Regions from separate parts of the Streptomyces sp. NPDC003635 genome, predicted to be linked through region 2. Evidence: riboswitches for the same ligand, from Rfam matches in the RefSeq annotation. Region 2 holds a riboswitch; each other region holds the start of a gene.
What was found. A riboswitch is a leader RNA that binds a small molecule or an ion and turns the genes downstream of it on or off. The one in region 2 is predicted to bind cyclic di-AMP.

Region 1 (4,501 bases), on a different contig from region 2:
GAAATGGGTGCGTTACGGCGCGCTGATCACCCTGCTCGCCCTCTCCGGTCTCGTCATCCTCGCCCTCGTGCGGGAACAGACCGGCACCCAGGGGTTCCTGGTCGGCCTCGGGCTCGCCGTCCTGCCGGTGCCGCTGCTCATAGCCGCCTTCCGCTGGCTGGACCGGGTCGAGCCGGGCCCCTGGCGGAATCTGCTCTTCGCCTTCGCCTGGGGCGCCTGCGCGGCCGCGCTCATAGCGATCGTCGCCAACAGCTTCGCGACCAGATGGATAGCCACGGCCACCGCGGACCCGTCCAGCGCGGACACCCTCGGGGCCACCGTCATAGCGCCGATCGTGGAGGAGTCCGCGAAGGCGGCCGCCGTCCTGCTCGTCTTCCTCTTCCGGCGGCGGGACTTCACCGGGCTCGTCGACGGGGTGGTGATAGCCGGGATCACCGCCACCGGCTTCGCGTTCACCGAGAACATCCTCTACCTGGGCACCGCCTTCGGCACCGACCAGCTCACCGGCGACAGCGGCATCGCCTCCGTCACCGCCGCGACCTTCTTCGTGCGCATCGTCATGTCCCCCTTCGCGCACCCCCTCTTCACCGTCCTCACCGGTATCGGCTTCGGTGTCGCCGCGCTCTCCGGCGACCGTCAGCGCTGGCGGCGCGTGCTGCTTCCGCTGTCCGGGCTGCTGCTCGCGATGGGCCTGCACGCGATGTGGAACGGCTCGTCGGTCTTCGGTCCGTACGGCTTCTTCGCGGTGTACGCGGCGATCATGGTGCCCGCGTTCGGGTTGCTGACCTGGCTGGTGATCTGGACTCGCCAGCGCGAATTGCGCACCGTGCGCGAGGAGCTGCCCGCCTACGCGGTCGCCGGCTGGCTCACCCCCGGCGAGCCCTTCGCGCTGAGCTCGATGCGGGCCCGGCGCCTGGCCCGTCAGTACGCCCGCCGTCACGCCGGAAAGCGGGCGGCGCGGGAGGTGGCGCACTACGAGGCGTACGCGACCTCCCTGGCGTTCCTGCGGCACCGGGGCCGCCGGGGCCGCGCGGGCGCCGACTTCGTCGTACGGGAAGCGGAGTTGCTGGGGGAACTGTGGCGGCGCCGGGAGATCGCGCGGCCCGCCCTGGACCACGCGGCCCGGGTCACCGCCCCGCCGGTGCCGGTGCTGCCGCCTCCGTGGCCGGTCCACGGGGTGTACGGAAACCCGGCGCAGCCGACCTACCAGGCCTATCCCGCGTACCCGGGGTACAACCCGTACCGCACGTAGACATGCGTAACCGGCAGCCCTGACGTCGGGGGGATGTGCCGTCAGGACCGCCGGGGATCACACGGGGGGCTGAATCAGGGGTTGAGGCCCTTGCTGCGCAGCCAGGCCAGCGGGTCGATGCCGGAGGTGGACCCCTCGGGGTGGACCTCCATGTGCAGGTGGGCGCCGGTCACGTTGCCGGTCGCGCCCACGCGCCCGATGACGTCACCGGTGTTGACCTTCTGGCCGACGCTGACGCTGATCGAGGACTGGTGCGCGTACCAGATCTCGGTGCCGTCCTCCAGGGTGAGCACGGTCTTGTAGCCGTAGGAGCCGTCCCAGCCCGCCGCCGTGATCGTGCCGGTGTGGACCGCCTTGAGGAGGGTACCTGTGGGAGCGGCGAAGTCGAGGCCGGTGTGGTAGCCGGAGGACCACAGCGACCCGGCCTGACCGAAGGTCGAGGTGAGGGTGTACGAGGACGTGGGCAGCGCGAACTGCTTGGCGAGCTGGGCCAGCCGCTCGGCCTCGGCCTTCTCGCGGGCCTCCTCCTCCGCCTTCTCCTTGGCGGCCTGGGCCTTGGCCTCGGCCTCCTTCTCCGCCTTCGCGGCGGCTTCCGCGGCGGCCTTCTCGGCGGCAGCGGCGGCGGCCTCGGCGGCCTTGGTGTCGACCTGGTCCTGCTGCTGCTCGGCCTGGGCCATGATGCGGGCGCGCAGCGCCTCGCCGGCGTCGGCGGCCTGCTCGGTCCCGGTGGTGGTGACCCCGATGTTGCTGAGCGGGGTGGTGTCGGCCTCGGGAGCCTCGTCCGCGGAGTCGTTGATCAGCGGCAGGTCGGGCATGGTGATCGCGACCGGCGGCTTGCCGGACTGCGCGCTGGCCATGCCGCCCGCGCCGACGGCGGCTATGACGCCGACGCCGAGAACCGTGGAGCTGCGGGCGAGTCCGCCGCGCTGCTTGGCGACGCGGTGCCGGCCGCGTACCGGGCGAATGGACTCCGCGGTGGGGTTCCACTCCTCCCAAGGGCCCTCGTCGGTGCGGTGGCTGCCGTAGCCGAAAGCCTCGGTGTCACGCTGGCTCGGCACGAACGGGGCCTCAGGGCCAGGCCGGTTTGACGCCACGTGGGCGTGCTCCTTTCCTTCCTTCTCGCCTACCGGGTTAGCTGACGGGTTCGGAGCAGGAAGGTCTCCTACGCGCGTATATCCGCCGTTTCATGTCCGGCGAAATACGAGCGATTCACCCCAAGTTGGTGGTTCCCCGGTTCCCTTACGGGATTCGGCGCGTGCGCACGGAGCCGACTCTTGTGACGGCTGGGACGACCGCGCTGCGTTATCGAACGTTAATAGACCCGGGGCGCTGATTCCAAGCTGTTCCTCTTGATCATTAACGATTCCGGCCTGGACTTTCGGGTCACCAGGGGGCCAAATCGGGCGAGTTGGCCACGCTTCAGGTGTCACAGTAGTGCTGACGGTGTGTCAGTTGTTATGCGGAGGGCGTCTGTCCGGTCACCCCCGGTGACGGTCAGGGCCGTCGCACGGCGAGCAGCGCCATGTCGTCCGCCATCCCTCCCCCGCTGTGCCGGCGCACCTCCTCGGCGAGGGTCCGGATCAGCGTGCCGGGATCGGCGAAGGTGCGGCCGGCCAGCCGCAGCTCGGGGTCGTAGAAGGCGCCGTGCGCGTCCCGGGCCTCGGACAGTCCGTCGGTGTGCAGCAGCAGGGTGGTGCCGGGCGGGAAGGGGACCTCGTCGGCTGTGGCCGGCCAGTTGCCCAGCTCGCTCATGCCCAGGGGCAGCGCGGGCTCCCGGGCGGGCAGCGGGCGCACGGTGCCGTCGGGGTACAGCAGCAGCGGTGGCGGATGACCGCGGTTGACGACCCGTACGCCCCCGTCGCCGTGCGGGAGTTCGGCGAGTACGGCGGTGGTGAACCCCTCGACGGCGTCGATCCCGTCGCGCCGGGAGCCCTCCCGGTTCAGCGCCCGCTCCAGCCGCTGCGCGACCGCCTCCAGGGTCGGCTCCTGCTCGGCGGCCTCGCGGAACGCCCCGATGACGACGGCGACGGCCGCGACCGCCCCCATCCCCTTGCCGCGCACGTCACCGACGACGAGCCGGACGCCATAGGTGCTGTCCTGCACCGCGTACAGATCGCCGCCGATGAACGCGTCGGCCTGCGCCGCCTCGTAGCGGGCGGCGATCTCGTACCCGCCGAGCCGCTCCATGGGCAGGGGCAGGACGGCGCGCTGGGTGGCCTCGGCGATCTCGCGCTGCGAGGCGAGCCGCAGATGGCCCTGGCGCACGACGAGATTGAGCCCGGTGGCCAGGACGGCGACCGTGACGACGGTGAGCACCTCGGTGACCGTGTCCGCGTCGAGGCCGAAGCCGAAGCGGACATGGACGCCGTAGGTGGCTATCAGGGCCCCGATCCCGGTGACGACGGTGCCGAGGAGACTGAAGAACGGCGCGGCGACCAGCGGCGCGGCGGTGAAGAAGGGGACCGGGGTGTAGCCGCGGGGAGTGACGAAGTCGTACAGGACTCCGCCCGCGATGAGCAGCGCCGGGAGCAGCCGGACGAAAGTGCGTGCGGGCGGGACGCGCCGTGCGTTCGCCACCCCTGAGATCCGCACCGCCGCCTCCCACCACGTCCGCCGTCCCTCCAGGTTTCCCGGAGCGGGGGCGGGGGGCGATCGGGGTGGGCCGAGTGGATGAGACCGGGAACACACACGGAACGGACCGCGAACGGCCATGACACCCACGCGGAAACGACTGAGGGCCGGAACTCGTTGAACGAGTTCCGGCCCTCGGCCTTCAGTAGCGGGGACAGGATTTGAACCTGCGACCTCTGGGTTATGAGCCCAGCGAGCTACCGAGCTGCTCCACCCCGCGTCGGTGAAACCAGTGTACGTCATCCGCGGGACACGAAGCACACACGTTTGTTCACGCGGCGGGGTTCCCGGCGTGGGTCAGGGTCTCCCAGGCCACGAAGAGGTTGTCGGTACCGGCCGGGCGGGTCTTCTCGGCGAGCCTGCGGGCGGCCGGGACGGAGCCGCCGCGCCGGTCCTCCAGATGGTTGAGGGCGACCTCGAGATCGGGCCCGAGGGTCCGCTCGACCTCGCCCCCGCACAGCCACCCCGGCGCCGGCTCCCCCAGCTGGTGGCGGGCGTGCAGTGCCATCGCGGCCGTCAGCCGGTCCTCGGCCTCTCCGTACAGATCGACGCCCTGGTGCCAGGCGGTCTCGGCGATGTGGGCGGTGGCGGCGAGGGAGCGGCCGACATGCGCGAAGT
Region 2 (4,501 bases):
CGCGGATGAAGATCTCTTCGAAGACGCGGGACTGGGCGTTGGTGCGGTAGAAGACGGCGACGTCGCCGGCCTTCGCGTCCCCCGCGTCCGTGAGGCGGTCTATCTCGTCGGCGACGAACTGGGCCTCGTCGTGCTCGGTGTCGGCGACATAGCCGGTGATGCGCGCGCCCGCGCCCGCGTTGGTCCACAGGTTCTTGGGGCGGCGGGACTCGTTGCGCTCGATGACGGCGTTGGCCGCGGTCAGGATCGTCTGGGTGGAGCGGTAGTTCTGCTCCAGCAGGATCGTCGTCGCGTCCGGGTAGTCCTCCTCGAACTGGAGGATGTTGCGGATGGTCGCGCCGCGGAAGGCGTAGATCGACTGGTCGGCGTCGCCCACGACGCAGAGTTCGGCGGGCGGGATGTCGTCCGCGGTGGGCGGGACGTCGACGGGGTGCTCGCGGGTGCCGACCAGTTCGCGCACGAGGGCGTACTGGGCGTGGTTGGTGTCCTGGTACTCGTCCACCAGTACATGGCGGAAGCGGCGGCGGTAGTGCTCGGCCACGTCCGGGAAGGCGCGCAGGAGGTTGACCGTCGTCATGATCAGGTCGTCGAAGTCGAGGGCGTTGGCCTCCCGCAGCCGCGACTGGTACAGCGCGTACGCCTGGGCGAGGGTCTTCTCGAAGCCGTCGGTCGCCTGGGCGGCGAAGTCCTCCTCGTCGATCAGCTCGTTCTTCAGGTTGCTGATCTTGGCGCTGAAGGACTTGGGCGGGTACCGCTTGGGGTCGAGGTCCAGGTCCCGGCAGACGAGGGCCATCAGCCGCTTGGAGTCGGCGGCGTCGTAGATCGAGAAGGAGGACGTGAAGCCGAGCTTCTTGCTCTCCCGGCGCAGGATGCGCACGCACGCGCTGTGGAAGGTCATCACCCACATCGCGTTCGCCCGCGGGCCGACGAGCTGCTCGACGCGCTCCTTCATCTCGCCCGCGGCCTTGTTGGTGAAGGTGATCGCGAGGATCTGGCCGGGGTGCACGCTCCGCTCGGCGAGCAGATAGGCGATGCGGTGGGTGAGCACCCGGGTCTTGCCGGAGCCGGCGCCCGCCACGATGAGCAGGGGGGTGCCGGAGTGGACGACGGCCGCGCGCTGGTTCTCGTTGAGCCCCTCGATGAGCGCGGCCGCGTCGATCGCCGGACGCGGGGCGCCGTCGCGGTAGTAGGCGTCCCGGTCCGGCGGCACGTCGAACTTTCCGCCGAACAGATCGTCCGGAACGGGCTCCGGAGCGTGCTCGTCCTCGGGCGGCGGCGGTTCTTCCTCGTGGGCCCGAGGACCCTGGAGATCGGCCAGGAAGCTGTCATCAAAGAGGCTGCTCATCGCTCTCCGAGTCTAGGGCGCCCCACTGACAGCCCGCCGCCACCCTGAGGAGATCGGCTGGTTTCAGAAGCCGAGGATCTTCCAGACCTGGCCGCCCGGGGTCTTCTCGCCCTCCAGAACAGTGCCGTCACGGTCCGCGACCGACCAGGCCGAGACGTAGACCTTTCCGTCGTGGGGGTCGACGGCGACGCCCGCGGGGAACGGCACCTTCACGTGCGTACGCCTGCCGTTCGAGACCTTCGTCACTACGCCGCCGAAGAGCTGGCTGACGTAGAGGTCGCCGCCGCCGTTGACCGCGAGGCCGCTGATCGGGCCGAAGCCGGACTTCCAGCCGAGGATCTTGCCGCTCCAGGGGTCGACGCGCCACACGCGCGCTGTGGGCTTCTCGGTGAGGCCGTTCAGCTCGCCGACGTAGAGCTTGCCGTCGGGGCCGAGCGCCAGGGACGTGGGGACGGACTCACGGCCGTTGTGGTCCGGGAAGACCGTGAGGGGACGGGCCTTGCCGGACTTGGAGATCTCGACGAGGTCGTTGCCGGCCGCGTCCGCGACGATCTTCCGGCCGTCCGGGAGGGCCAGGACGGCGTACGGGTTGGACTCCAGGCTCGCCTTGTGCGGGTTGTACTTCAGCTCCACGGCCGACACGTCGGCGGCGATCTTCGCCTTCCCGTGGCCGATGCGCAGCAGCTTGCCGAGGGTGTTCCAGGGCGGGCTCGTGGGCACCCCGGCCTCCGGCGGCACGAAGGTCTCCACGCCCCACACCTCGCCGTACCGGGCGGAGACACCGTCGACGCCGGTGGCGAAGCCGCCGTCGGGGGCGGCGCCCGAGGGCAGCCCCTTCACCACCCTGTGGTGCTTCCACGCGCCCCCGTCCCAGTAGATCTTGGTGACGGCCGAGGTGAGCCCGACGCAGGTCTCCCCCTCCGGCCCCTCACCGATGCATTTCCCGCCGCCCCGGCCGGCCTCGGCGACGTACAGCCGCCCCTGGTCGTACGAGAGCTGGCGCGGGTTGTCGAGCCCGCTCGCGATCACCCGGACGACCGGCCGGCCGTCCCCTCCCCCGCTCGCGCCGGCGGGCGCGACGCCCGCCGTGGCGGCGAGCGCGACGCCCGTGGCGACGACGAGTGACGTGCGCTTCCTCATGCCCGTACCCCCTACTCACCCACCGCGGCTCACACGACCGCGGCTGGCTGGAAGCTAGCGTCCGGAAGCGGGCGGAAGACGTCACTCCGAAGAAAATACGTACATGTCGCTGCAGATCCGTCCGTATTGACCACGCCGCGCAAAGCCCTGACCCAAGGTCACGAAAATGTATCGGGCATATCACCCATCAACCTTCACAGGGGCCACACGAGTTGGCTACCGTGCCGGGCAGGCCGTACGACCCCCACCGGCGAACCCCGCCGGGCCGCGCGGCCTCCGCCGAGTCCGTTGCCCGCCCACGGCAACCGGAGCCGGGGACCCACCGACATTGGGGTGAATCGACCCAACTCCCTCACCGGGACGTGGTCGTAGGGCAACCCTTCCTAACCACCCGCCCGAACCCGACAGCTAACTCGGTAGGCGGAGTACGGAAGGAGTCGCCTCCCTTGGCGTCGCACCGCAAGTCGCGTCCCGCCGGTACGCGCGTAGCAGGCATACGCACCCCTGCTCTGGCCACCGCCGCTCTCACCTCCGTGGCCCTGCTGTCCCAGACGGCCAACGCCAGCCCGGCCACGGACGACAAGCCGAGTCTCGAAGAGGTCGAGAAGAAGGTCGATGACCTCTACCGCCAGGCGGAGACGGCGACCGAGAAGTACAACGCGGCCAAGGAGAAGACGACCAAGCAGCGCAAGCAGGTCGACACGCTCCTCGACGACGTCGCCAAGCGCACCCAGAAGCTCAACGACGCGCGGGAGGAACTCGGTTCCTTCGCCGCCGCGCAGTACCGGACCGGTGCCTCCGCCCCCGACACCGCGACTTTCCTGCTGGCCGACACCCCGCAGGACTACTTCGACCAGACCCAGCTGATGAACCGGATGACCGGCCGTCAGAAGGAAGCGGTCGACGACTACATCACGCAGCAGTCCGAGACGATGAAGAAGCGCCAGGAGGCCACCGAGAGCCTCCAGACGCTGAACGAGTCGCAGAGCGATCTGAAGACCGCCAAGTCCACGGTCCAGAAGAAGCTCTCCGACGCGCGGGAGCTGCTCTCCGAGCTCACGGCCGAGGAGAAGGCGCGGCTCGCGGAGATCGAGCGCAAGAAGCAGGAGGAGGCCGCGCGCAAGGCGGCCGAGCTGGCTGAGCAGCAGGCGGCGGAGGAGCAGCGCCGCGAGGAGGCCGCGGAGGCGGCCCAGCAGCAGGAGAGCGGCTCCACCGGCTCCGGCTCCGCCTCGACCGGCTCCACCTCGACCGGCACCAGCGAGACCGACGCCACGGCGGACTCCTCCTACGCCACGAAGGCCGAGAAGGCGCTCGCCTTCGCCCGCGCGCAGATCGGCAAGCCGTACGTCTGGGGCGCCACGGGCCCGGACTCCTACGACTGCTCGGGCCTCACCCAGGCCGCCTGGAAGGCCGCGGGCGTGGACATCCCGCGCGTCACCTACGACCAGGTCAACGCCGGCACCACGGTCTCCCTCGCCAACGCCCGGCCCGGCGACCTCGTCTTCTTCTACGACGACATCACCCACGTCGGCATCTACATCGGCAACGGCATGATGATCCACGCCCCGAAGCCCGGCACGTACGTGCGCGAGGAGTCGATCTACTACGACGGCGAGGGCTCGATCCACAGCGTGGTCCGCCCCGCCTGAGCCTGGGCGGCACGCGCGCGGGGGCGTCCCTTCCGATGCCCCCGCCCGGATCCCCGCTCCCGGGCGGCCTGCCCGGAGCCGATAGGCACGGCGCGGGGGCTTGCTTCTCGGTGCCTCCCGCTTGCGCGCGTCCGGCCCCGGAGGCCACGCCTCACGCGCGTGGGTGCTTTCGTCCCCCACGCGCGCGTGGCCCGCGGGGAACGCGCCCGGGGATCTTTAGCATCGGCCGCATGCCCGGCACCTCTGCCCTTCGCTCACTCCGCGCCTGGTGGGCGCTGCGTCCTCCGGCGGCCGGTGCCGCGGTGATGGCGACCGGCATCGTCTCGGTCGGACTGCATCTCACCGGGTACGAGGTCCTGTCCCGGAT
Region 3 (4,501 bases), on a different contig from region 2:
TGCGGGGCAGCGGTGCGGACATGCGGGGCCGGCCTTCCGGACGTCGGGGCGCTTCGCGCCCATCCCAGCACCGGGGCCCGCACGCGCGCGTGCACCACTCCCCCGCCGTCACCTCACTGGTCGAGCCCCCGGCGCGCCGAGGCCGGCGCTCAGAGCGCCACCTCGTCCCACGCCCTGGCCGAGCCCCCGCGCGCAGGCGTCACGATCCGCGTAGTGATCGACCCCCGGCGCGCCTGGAGCCACCCTCGGAGCACCACCCCGACCCACGCCCTGGCCGAGCCCCCGCGCGCAGGTGCCGTGCTCAGACCGCCGCCTCGATCCGCATCCTGATGTCGCCCGGCGACAGGGCGCCCTTGGCCGTCACATGGTCGCCCGAGGACTCCCCGCGCAGGCGGCGTCCGATCCACGGCACCAGGTACTCGCGCGCCCACTGCACATCGTCGCGCCGGACCTCCAGGGTGCCGCGGGGCGGCAGCGGGGGCCACGGCTGGTCCGGGTCGGCCGGCACCTCGAGGCCGAGCACCTGGCCCGCGCGCAGCGCCACGCGCGTGTGCCCCTCCGGCGAGAGGTGCAGCCGGTCGCCGTCCCAGGCGCGCCGGTCCTGCACGGTCTTCAGGGACCACAGGTCGAGCACCGGGCAGCCGTACCGGTCGGCGATGGCCCGCACATGCAGGTTGTACGTCGCGATCTTGCCGCGCAGATGCTTCAGCACGGGCACGCCACGGGTGTCGAAGCCGGTGGTCACCATGACCGTGCCGACCGCTTCGGTGAGCCGGGCGATAGCCCGCTCGAAACGCTCGGCGACCTCGTCGGGGTCGGTGCCGGGCCGGATGATGTCGTTGCCGCCTGCGCAGAACGAGACCAGGTCCGGGGCGAGTTCCATGGCCCGCGGGAGCTGGTCCGCCACGATCTGGTCCAGCAGTTTGCCGCGCACCGCCAGGTTCGTGTAGCTGAAGTCGCCCTCGGGCCGGCGGTCCGCGAGCAGCACCGCGAACCGGTCGGCCCAGCCGACGAACGCCCCGTCGGGGCCAGGGTCGCCGACGCCCTCGGTGAAGCTGTCCCCCACCGCCACGTACGACCCGATCACCGCTCTTTTGTCACTCTGCGAATCGTCTGCCACATCGGGTCATGATTCACCTTCGAATGTGACCTACGCGACCGTAGGCAGGGGTTGACGGACGGTGAGATAAGCCACTCTTCAAGCCTTCGCCAACTCCGGAATAGACACCGGATCACGGCTGTTGGGGCCTCGACCACCCTGCCCGGCACACCACACCGAAGGCCGGACCCGGGGATCGGGGGTCCGGCCTTCGGCGGCGTGTCAGGCAGGTGGTTCCGAGTGGAGCGTCCGTCAGAGGGAGACGCCCTGGGCGCGGAGGTAGGCGACCGGGTCGACGTCCGAGCCGTAGTCCGGCGTGGTGCGGATCTCGAAGTGCAGGTGCGGTCCGGTCGAGTTGCCGGTCGAGCCGGAGAGGCCGACCTGCTGGCCCGCCGTCACCGACTGACCGCTGGAGACGGACAGCGAGGACAGGTGGGCGTACTGGGCGTAGTGGCCATCGGCGAGCTGGATGACGACCTGGTTGCCGTACGCGCCGGCCCAGCCGGCCGAGACGACGGTGCCCGCGCCCACGGCCTTCAGCGAGGTGCCGGTCGGGACGACGAAGTCGACACCGGTGTGGTAACCGCTGGACCACATGCTGCCCGCGACCTTGTAGGCGGTGCCGACACCGGCGCCGGAGACCGGAGCGGTGAAGCCGCTGGCCGAGGACTGGGCGGCCTGCGTGGTCGTGGTCGCCTGGGCCTCGGAGGACTGCGAGGCCTCCGCGGACTGCGACGACTTGGCGGAGTCCGAGGAGGACGTGGCCGAGGACGGGGTGGAGGACTTCGCGGCCGGCTTCTCGGCGGTGGCCGTCGAGGCGGCCTTCTTGCCGATCGACAGCTTCAGACCCGGGTGGATCAGCGACGGGTCGGCACCGACGGCGGCACGGTTGTCCTGGTAGAGCTTCTCCCAGCCACCGCTGACATCCTGCTCGTCGGCGATCTTCGAGAGATAGTCCCCGGACCGCACCGTGTACGTCTTCGCACCGGTCGTCTTCTTCGCGGCGGCCTTCTTCTCGGCCGCCTTCTTGTCCGCAGCCTTCTTGTCTGCCGCCTGAACCGACTGAACGGCCTTTTCCGAAACGGACTGCGACGGGGCCGCGTGGGCGCCGGTGGCTCCCAGAAGCGGGAGGGCGAGCGCGGCGCCACCGGTTCCGGCGACGGCGATCGTGCGGGTGAAGCGCAGGGTCTTGGGACGGCGGTGCTTACCCTTCGCGGGCATGGCGAATTCCTCTCCGGCGCCTGCGAGGTGAGCTGTCGGGTGCGGACTGGAGATGTCCGGCCGCGCGCTGGGCACGACTTGACCCCGAGCCTGTTCCGGAGACCGGACCAGGCGGTGGTGCCTGTGGGTCCCCCGCTCCTGCCGTGCACGGGTGAGTGTGCGGATTCCGAGCGGCGGCAGGATTCGGCGTCCGCTCGGATGGGTGGGAACGTAAGCGACCAAGACGCAAAGGGACAAGCAGAAGGTTCCACCCGAACCCATCCCTCTTGATCCCTTGTGGGAATTCGCCGTCACTTTCCGTTCATTAGGAGGTGCCCGTTTCCCGCAAATGCCCTTGAAAAACGCTTGAATTACGTGGACATGACGGGCGACGCACCGTCACGGATATGACCCTGCTCACGTGACGTTGCTCCAGAGTCCTTTACTCCAGAGCGAGTTGGAATGAAGGCTGCAATTCGGACAGAAGGACCAGAAGCGGCGCAGCCGGAGAAGTGACGCATCACGACTGTTAGACAAATCGGCGATGAATGGGCAGGGTTTCAGCGCTGTTCGCCCGTTTTGCCGTATTCAATGGTCGGCCATGGTCCATGTCGTATCGTCGGACCGTGCCCGCGGACGAGCAGAGTCGGCGGCATCCGGTGGGAGGAGCCCAAGTGACGCAGCAGGTCCCGTCGACCGAGCCCGAGCTGGCCGGAGTGCGCAACTTCCGCGATGTCGGCGGACTGCCGACGGTGGACGGCCGCCGGGTGCGCCACGGCGTGCTGTTCCGCAGCGGTCATCTCGCGCACGCGACCGACGAGGACGCGGCGTTCCTCGGCTCCCTCGGCCTGCACACGATCTTCGACTTCCGCAACACCGCGGACCAGAAGCTGGAGGGCCCCGACGTCGAGCTGGCGGGGGTGCGCAATGTGAACCTGCCGCTGTCCGACCCGGCGGACGGCGCCGAGTTCTGGAAGATGGTCCGCGACGGCGAGATCGAGCAGCTGCGGGAGATCCTGGACGACGGCAAGGCCGCGAACCGGATGATCGAGTCGTACCGCATGATCATCAAGGAGCGCACGGCCGAGCACTCCCAGGTGCTGCACTCCCTCGCCGAGGACAGCGTCCCGGCCCTGATGCACTGCGCGGCGGGCAAGGACCGGGCCGGTCTGTCGATCGCGGTGACCCTGCTGGCACTGGGCGTCGAGCGCGAGGCGATCATCGCCGACTACCTGGAGTCGAACGCCAAGCACCGCCGCTACCGGGTGCAGCGCAACAACAGCCACACCCCCGAGGTCATGGAGCTGCTCAGCCCGCTCTTCGACGCGCGCGCCGAGTACCTGACGGCGGCCTTCGAGACCATCAAGGAGACCTGGGGCGACGTCGACAGCTACCTGGAGCAGGCGCTGCGGATCACCCCCGAGGTCCGGGAGCGCCTCCGGGAGCGCCTGCTCGACTGAGCCGTACGACTACTGCTTCGCCCCCAGCTCGAAGAGCAGGTAGATGAACGCGGCGAAGACGTGCCCCACCGCGATGTAGATGATCAGGCGGACCCACAGGGCGCGCGGGAACTTCTCCTCCATGTCGGTCATGGCGTCTCTCCGGTCGGTGAGGGGGTGGGCCCCAGGCACAACGTGGCCGTGGGGCTCTGCAGCAGGGTGTGGACGAACAGGAGCTCGACCCCGCCTTCGTCCAGGGCGGCGATCCGGTGCGGGGTCAGCGAGTCGAAGTGGGCACTGTCGCCCGGTGCGAGCCGGTGCGTGGTGTCCCCGAGGCGCAGCCGCAGCCGCCCGCTGAGGACGTAGAGCCACTCCTCGCCCGGGTGCACCCGCACGATGTCGCCCTGGGAGCCGAAGGGGACGTGCAGCCGCAGCGCCTGCATTCCGCGACCGGGCGCCCCGGCCTGCCGGTACGTCCAGCCGCCGGCCTCGGTCGGTTCCATGTCGGCGGCGCGCACCACGGCGTCCCGGTCGGCGACCGTCTCGCCGAGCAGCTCCGAGACGGTCGTACCGTAGATACGGGCGAGCGAGAGCAGCATCGGCAGTGAGGGCTGTCGCTGCCCGGTCTCCAGTCGGGAGAGATGGGCGGGCGAGAGCCCGGCGGCACGGGCCGCGGCCTCCAGGGTGAGGGAGGCCTGGCGCCGCAGTGCACGCAGCTGCGGCGCCACCTCGGGCAGGTCGTCGGCCGGCCCGGTCTCGGGAG
Region 4 (4,501 bases), on a different contig from region 2:
CCCGTCCCAGACGTTCGAGTACCAGGGCCGGTCGGCGGCGCCGAGGTCGGTGCGCGTCTGCTTCGCCGCGTCGGGGTCGATCACCACGAAGCCGGTCTCCCCCGGCATCACGTAGTGCAGCCGCTCCCGGATCCGCTGCTCGGCGAACGCGTCGTCCTGCCAGCGTGCCTTGAGATCGCGCAGTTCCTCGACCCGCTCCCGGGCCTGCTGCTGCTGCCGTTCCAGATCCGCGATCTCGGCGCGCTGGGCGACGTACTGCCTTATCGGATAGGCGAGGGCGACGACCAGGGTGCAGACGACCAGGGCGAGCAGGGCCGCGCGGCCGGTGAGCCGGGAGCGGCGGGCCTGCCGTTTGGTCTGGGAGCGGTAGACACGGGCCGCCGTCTGCTCGCCCAGCAACCGGATCCTGGTCGCGGTGGAGAAACGGTCCCGGTCCTTGACGGCCATCTCTCACTCCCGTTCACACACGCGCGTACGTCCCCGCACACGGTACGGGACCGAGTACGGGGACGTACGTACGACTGGCTATGCCTTCAGCAGGCTCAGCCCTTTCCGTGCTTACTGGTTCGCGGAGCGAAACCGGGGGAACGCGGAGCGGCCGGCGTACACCGCGGCGTCGTCGAGGATCTCCTCGATGCGCAGCAGCTGGTTGTACTTGGCGACGCGGTCCGAGCGGGCCGGGGCGCCGGTCTTGATCTGGCCGCAGTTCACGGCGACGGCGAGGTCGGCGATGGTGACGTCCTCGGTCTCACCGGAGCGGTGGGACATCATGCACTTGAAGCCGTTGCGCTGGGCCATCTCGACGGCGTCCAGGGTCTCGGTCAGCGAGCCGATCTGGTTGACCTTGACGAGCAGGGCGTTGGCGGAGCCCTCCTCGATGCCGCGGGCGAGGCGCTCGGGGTTGGTGACGAAGAGGTCGTCGCCGACGATCTGGACCTTGTCACCGAGCTTCGCGGTGATGGTGTTCCAGCCGGCCCAGTCGTCCTCGAACAGCGGGTCCTCGATGGAGACGAGCGGGTACGCCTCGACGAGCTCGGCGTAGTACTCCGTCATCTCGGCGGCCGAGCGGTCCTTGCCCTCGAAGGTGTAGACGCCGTCCTTGTAGAACTCGGAGGCGGCGACGTCGAGGGCGAGGGCGATCTGCTCGCCGGGGGTGTAACCGGCCTCCTTGATGGCCTCGATGATGAGGTCGAGGGCGGCGCGGTTGGACTCCAGGTTCGGGGCGAAGCCGCCCTCGTCGCCGAGACCGGTGGACAGGCCCTTCGTCTTCAGGACCTTCTTGAGGGTGTGGTAGACCTCGGCGCCCCAGCGCAGTGCCTCGGAGAAGGACTCCGCGCCGATCGGGGCGATCATGAACTCCTGGATGTCCACGTTGGAGTCGGCGTGCGAGCCGCCGTTCAGGATGTTCATCATCGGCACCGGCAGCAGGTGCGCGTTCGGGCCGCCCAGGTAGCGGAAGAGCGGGAGGTCGCTGGCCTCGGAGGCGGCGTGGGCGACGGCGAGCGAGACGCCGAGGATGGCGTTGGCGCCGAGGGAGCCCTTGTTGTCGGTGGCGTCCAGGTCGAACATGGCCTGGTCGATCAGGCGCTGCTCGGTGGCGTCGTAGCCGACCAGCTCCGGGCCGATCTGCTCGATGACGGCGAGGACGGCCTTCTCGACACCCTTGCCCTGGTAGCGGTTCGGGTCGCCGTCGCGGAGCTCGATGGCCTCGAAGGCGCCGGTGGAGGCGCCGGACGGAACGGCGGCACGACCCGTGCTGCCGTCGTCGAGGCCGACCTCGACCTCGACCGTGGGGTTGCCTCGGGAGTCCAGGATTTCCCGGGCTACGACGACGTCGATGGACGGCACGAGCATCTCCTTCATGGGATGTGACGCTGGAAGTGCGGGGCACGTGAGCCTTGCGACTAGAGCCTAACCGCCTGAGGGACATCGGCCAGCCGACCGACCGTCCCGTGGACAAGGACAGACGGTACCCATTGTTTCTCGCCGGAACAAAGGATCCGTGAACTACGGGAGAAGAACTGCTCGTAGAAGGACCGCTCACGGAAGAAAAACCCCGCCCCGGTGCGTACGGGGGAACACGCACCGGGGCGGGGAGCCCGTGGGGACGGGGGGTGACCCTCACGAGGCCTCCAGTATGGAGGACTCGCATGGGAGGGCCCTGTGGTTCGGCTACGGGATTACTTGAGGTGCAGCTGCTGACCGGGGTAGATCAGGTCGGCGTCCTCAACGATGTCCTTGTTGAGCTGGTAGAGCTTCTCCCAGCCGCCCTTGACGTCGTGCTCCTCGGCGATGGTGCTGAGGGTGTCGCCCTTGGCGACCTTGTACTCGCCGTCACCCTTCTTGACCTTCTTGCCGGTCGGGGTGGTGACGGTCTTCTTGGCGGCCGGGCGCTCGGCGGAGCGGGAGGCCGGCTGCTCGGTCTCACGCGGCGCCGGGGTGCTGCTCTCGGTGCTCTCGGTGGAGCCGGAGGTGCTGGAGCCACCGCTGTACGTGGCGTTCGACAGGCCGACGCCGCAGTGCGGCCAGGCACCCTTGCCCTGGCCCGCGAGAACCTTCTCGGCGATCTCGATCTGCTGCGCCTTGGAGGCCTGGTCGGCGGTGGAGGCGTAGGCCGTGCCGCCGTACGCGGCCCAGGTGGAGGCCGAGAACTGCAGGCCGCCGTAGTAGCCGTTGCCGGTGTTGATGGACCAGTTGCCGCCGGACTCGCACTGGGCGACGGCGTCCCACTCGGAGGCGGTGGCGGCGGAGGCGTTGCCGGCCGCCATCAGCGGGGCGGCGACGGCGGCGCCGGTGACACCGGCGATGGCGATGGCGCGAGTGGCCTTGGACGGACGACGGTGCTTGCCCTTGCCGGAAAACAGCATGGATCGATCCCCTCACCGACGCCTGCGAGGTGAGCTGTCGGGTTCGGGCCGGTTGAGTTGCCCGGCCGTACACCTTTCGGCGTACGGCTCCACCCCAAGCCGCTCCGGTCAACCGACCGGCGCGGCGCTTACCTTGGGTCCCCCGCTCCTGCCTACGGCGCATGACGCGACGACTGTTCCCGGACGGCCACCGGCAGGATTCGGCGTGCGGCAGTCGGGGCCCGCTGCTTGCGAGCGGTCATGACCGTAGACAGGCGATCCGCGGAATTTCAAAGACGATCAGGGCTTCTGAGACTCATCCCACACTTTCACCAAAGCGGACATTCAGTGCGAAGTGTGACGCGAACTGGCCCTGGTTTTCGACCGGTTAGTCCCCTACTTCAAGGGTCTGACCGGGAGTGATACGGCTGGGGTCGGGACCGATGGCCGACTCGTTGGCGGCATAGAGCCCGCGCCATCCGCCACTGAGGTCAAGGGAGTCGGCGATGCTCGCGAGGGTGTCGCCGGCGCGCACGAGGTACGAACCGTCCGCCCCGCTCTCGTCCGCGGGCTTGCCGCGATGACGACCGACGCCGGTGTCGACGAGGGTGGAATCGCTCCCGACCCAGAGGATGTTGTCCGAGTTGTCCAGTCCGGAGATCCCCGTGAACAGGCCGTCGACCTCACGCGCGGGGTCACTCTCGGAGGAGCCGGACGGACCGGACGAGCCGGACTTTTCGGACGACCCCTTCGACCCATCGGACCCCGAAGGCCTCGCCGACTCGGTGGACTTGTCCGACTTATCCGGTTTTGCCGACTCGGTCGAGCCCGTCGACTCCGCAGAGCCGCTCGACGCTTCGGGCGACACGGAGGCGCCGGAGCCCGCTCCCGAGCCGGAGCCGGAGCCCGAGTCGCCCGCGGACTCGGAGGCGTTACCGCCGAGGGAGTCCAGCAGGCCTGACGAACCCGACGCGTTGGACGAGTTGCCCGATTCGGACGATCCGGGGGAATCCGTCTCTTCCTCGACGCCCGTGTCGATGCCGACCGAACCGGACTTGGCGTCCAGGCCGGAGAGCGGGCCGCAGGTCGGCCAGGCGGCGAGGCCCTGGTCGGCGAGGATGCGCTCGGCGACGGCTATCTGCTGGGAGCGGCTGGCCTGGTCCGCGCTGTCGGCGTACGTCGTACCGCCGTACCGCTCCCAGTTCTCCTGGGTGACCTGGAGACCGCCGTAGTAGCCGTTGCCGCTGTCCTCGCTCCAGGAGCCGCCGCTCTCGCATTCCGCGACCCTGTCCCACGTGTTGCCCTCGGCGGCGCTGGCGCCCGAAGCGCCGAGCAGCGGGATGGCGATGGCGGAGCCGGTCACTCCGGCCGCGACGATGAGAGCCGGAGCCTGGCGGGGGCGACGGTGACGACCGTTCCCGGAGAGCATGCGGGGGCCTTTCGAAGACAGCAGGGACCGGCGCGACGCCCGCCGTGTTTCCGGTGGCGCGAGGCGTCGCGCTGACGAGTGAACGTATCGGCAGACGATCACTTGTCACAAGTTAATGCCGCGCAGATCACGTGAAGATCACGAACTTGAGGGCGTGTCACGTTTGACCTGACGGCTCCTCAGGGGGAGGTGGGCGTGCACTCGACCGGAAGGGGGAGTTCAGGCG

Region 1: it holds a riboswitch for cyclic di-AMP, as region 2 does, so the genes downstream of both, ACWDRW_RS00060 (M23 family metallopeptidase) here and ACWDRW_RS05345 (NlpC/P60 family protein) in region 2, are expected to answer to the same signal.
Region 3: it holds a riboswitch for cyclic di-AMP, as region 2 does, so the genes downstream of both, ACWDRW_RS39505 (peptidoglycan DD-metalloendopeptidase family protein) here and ACWDRW_RS05345 (NlpC/P60 family protein) in region 2, are expected to answer to the same signal.
Region 4: it holds a riboswitch for cyclic di-AMP, as region 2 does, so the genes downstream of both, ACWDRW_RS11395 (transglycosylase family protein) here and ACWDRW_RS05345 (NlpC/P60 family protein) in region 2, are expected to answer to the same signal.

What each region holds. Positions count from the first base shown of each region.
Region 1 is NZ_JBSFOK010000001.1:15,773-20,273, forward strand. Features, by position in the region: gene ACWDRW_RS00055 (PrsW family intramembrane metalloprotease) at 1-1,252, shown strand, start outside; gene ACWDRW_RS00060 (M23 family metallopeptidase) at 1,327-2,346, opposite strand; cyclic di-AMP (ydaO/yuaA leader) riboswitch at 2,358-2,516, opposite strand; gene ACWDRW_RS00065 (PP2C family protein-serine/threonine phosphatase) at 2,747-3,829, opposite strand; tRNA gene ACWDRW_RS00070 (tRNA-Met) at 4,030-4,103, opposite strand; gene ACWDRW_RS00075 (alginate lyase family protein) at 4,155-4,501, opposite strand, start outside.
Region 2 is NZ_JBSFOK010000004.1:9,791-14,291, reverse strand. Features, by position in the region: gene pcrA (DNA helicase PcrA) at 1-1,345, opposite strand, end outside; gene ACWDRW_RS05350 (ScyD/ScyE family protein) at 1,409-2,485, opposite strand; cyclic di-AMP (ydaO/yuaA leader) riboswitch at 2,753-2,923, shown strand; gene ACWDRW_RS05345 (NlpC/P60 family protein) at 2,932-4,134, shown strand; gene ACWDRW_RS05340 (tellurite resistance/C4-dicarboxylate transporter family protein) at 4,365-4,501, shown strand, end outside.
Region 3 is NZ_JBSFOK010000090.1:5,655-10,155, forward strand. Features, by position in the region: gene ACWDRW_RS39495 (SIMPL domain-containing protein) at 1-22, opposite strand, end outside; gene ACWDRW_RS39500 (SGNH/GDSL hydrolase family protein) at 302-1,087, opposite strand; gene ACWDRW_RS39505 (peptidoglycan DD-metalloendopeptidase family protein) at 1,352-2,320, opposite strand; cyclic di-AMP (ydaO/yuaA leader) riboswitch at 2,325-2,484, opposite strand; gene ACWDRW_RS39510 (tyrosine-protein phosphatase) at 2,974-3,759, shown strand; gene ACWDRW_RS39515 (DUF6126 family protein) at 3,769-3,891, opposite strand; gene ACWDRW_RS39520 (helix-turn-helix domain-containing protein) at 3,888-4,501, opposite strand, start outside.
Region 4 is NZ_JBSFOK010000009.1:40,090-44,590, forward strand. Features, by position in the region: gene ACWDRW_RS11385 (FtsB family cell division protein) at 1-447, opposite strand, end outside; gene eno (phosphopyruvate hydratase) at 559-1,848, opposite strand; gene ACWDRW_RS11395 (transglycosylase family protein) at 2,181-2,867, opposite strand; cyclic di-AMP (ydaO/yuaA leader) riboswitch at 2,872-3,037, opposite strand; gene ACWDRW_RS11400 (LysM peptidoglycan-binding domain-containing protein) at 3,235-4,275, opposite strand.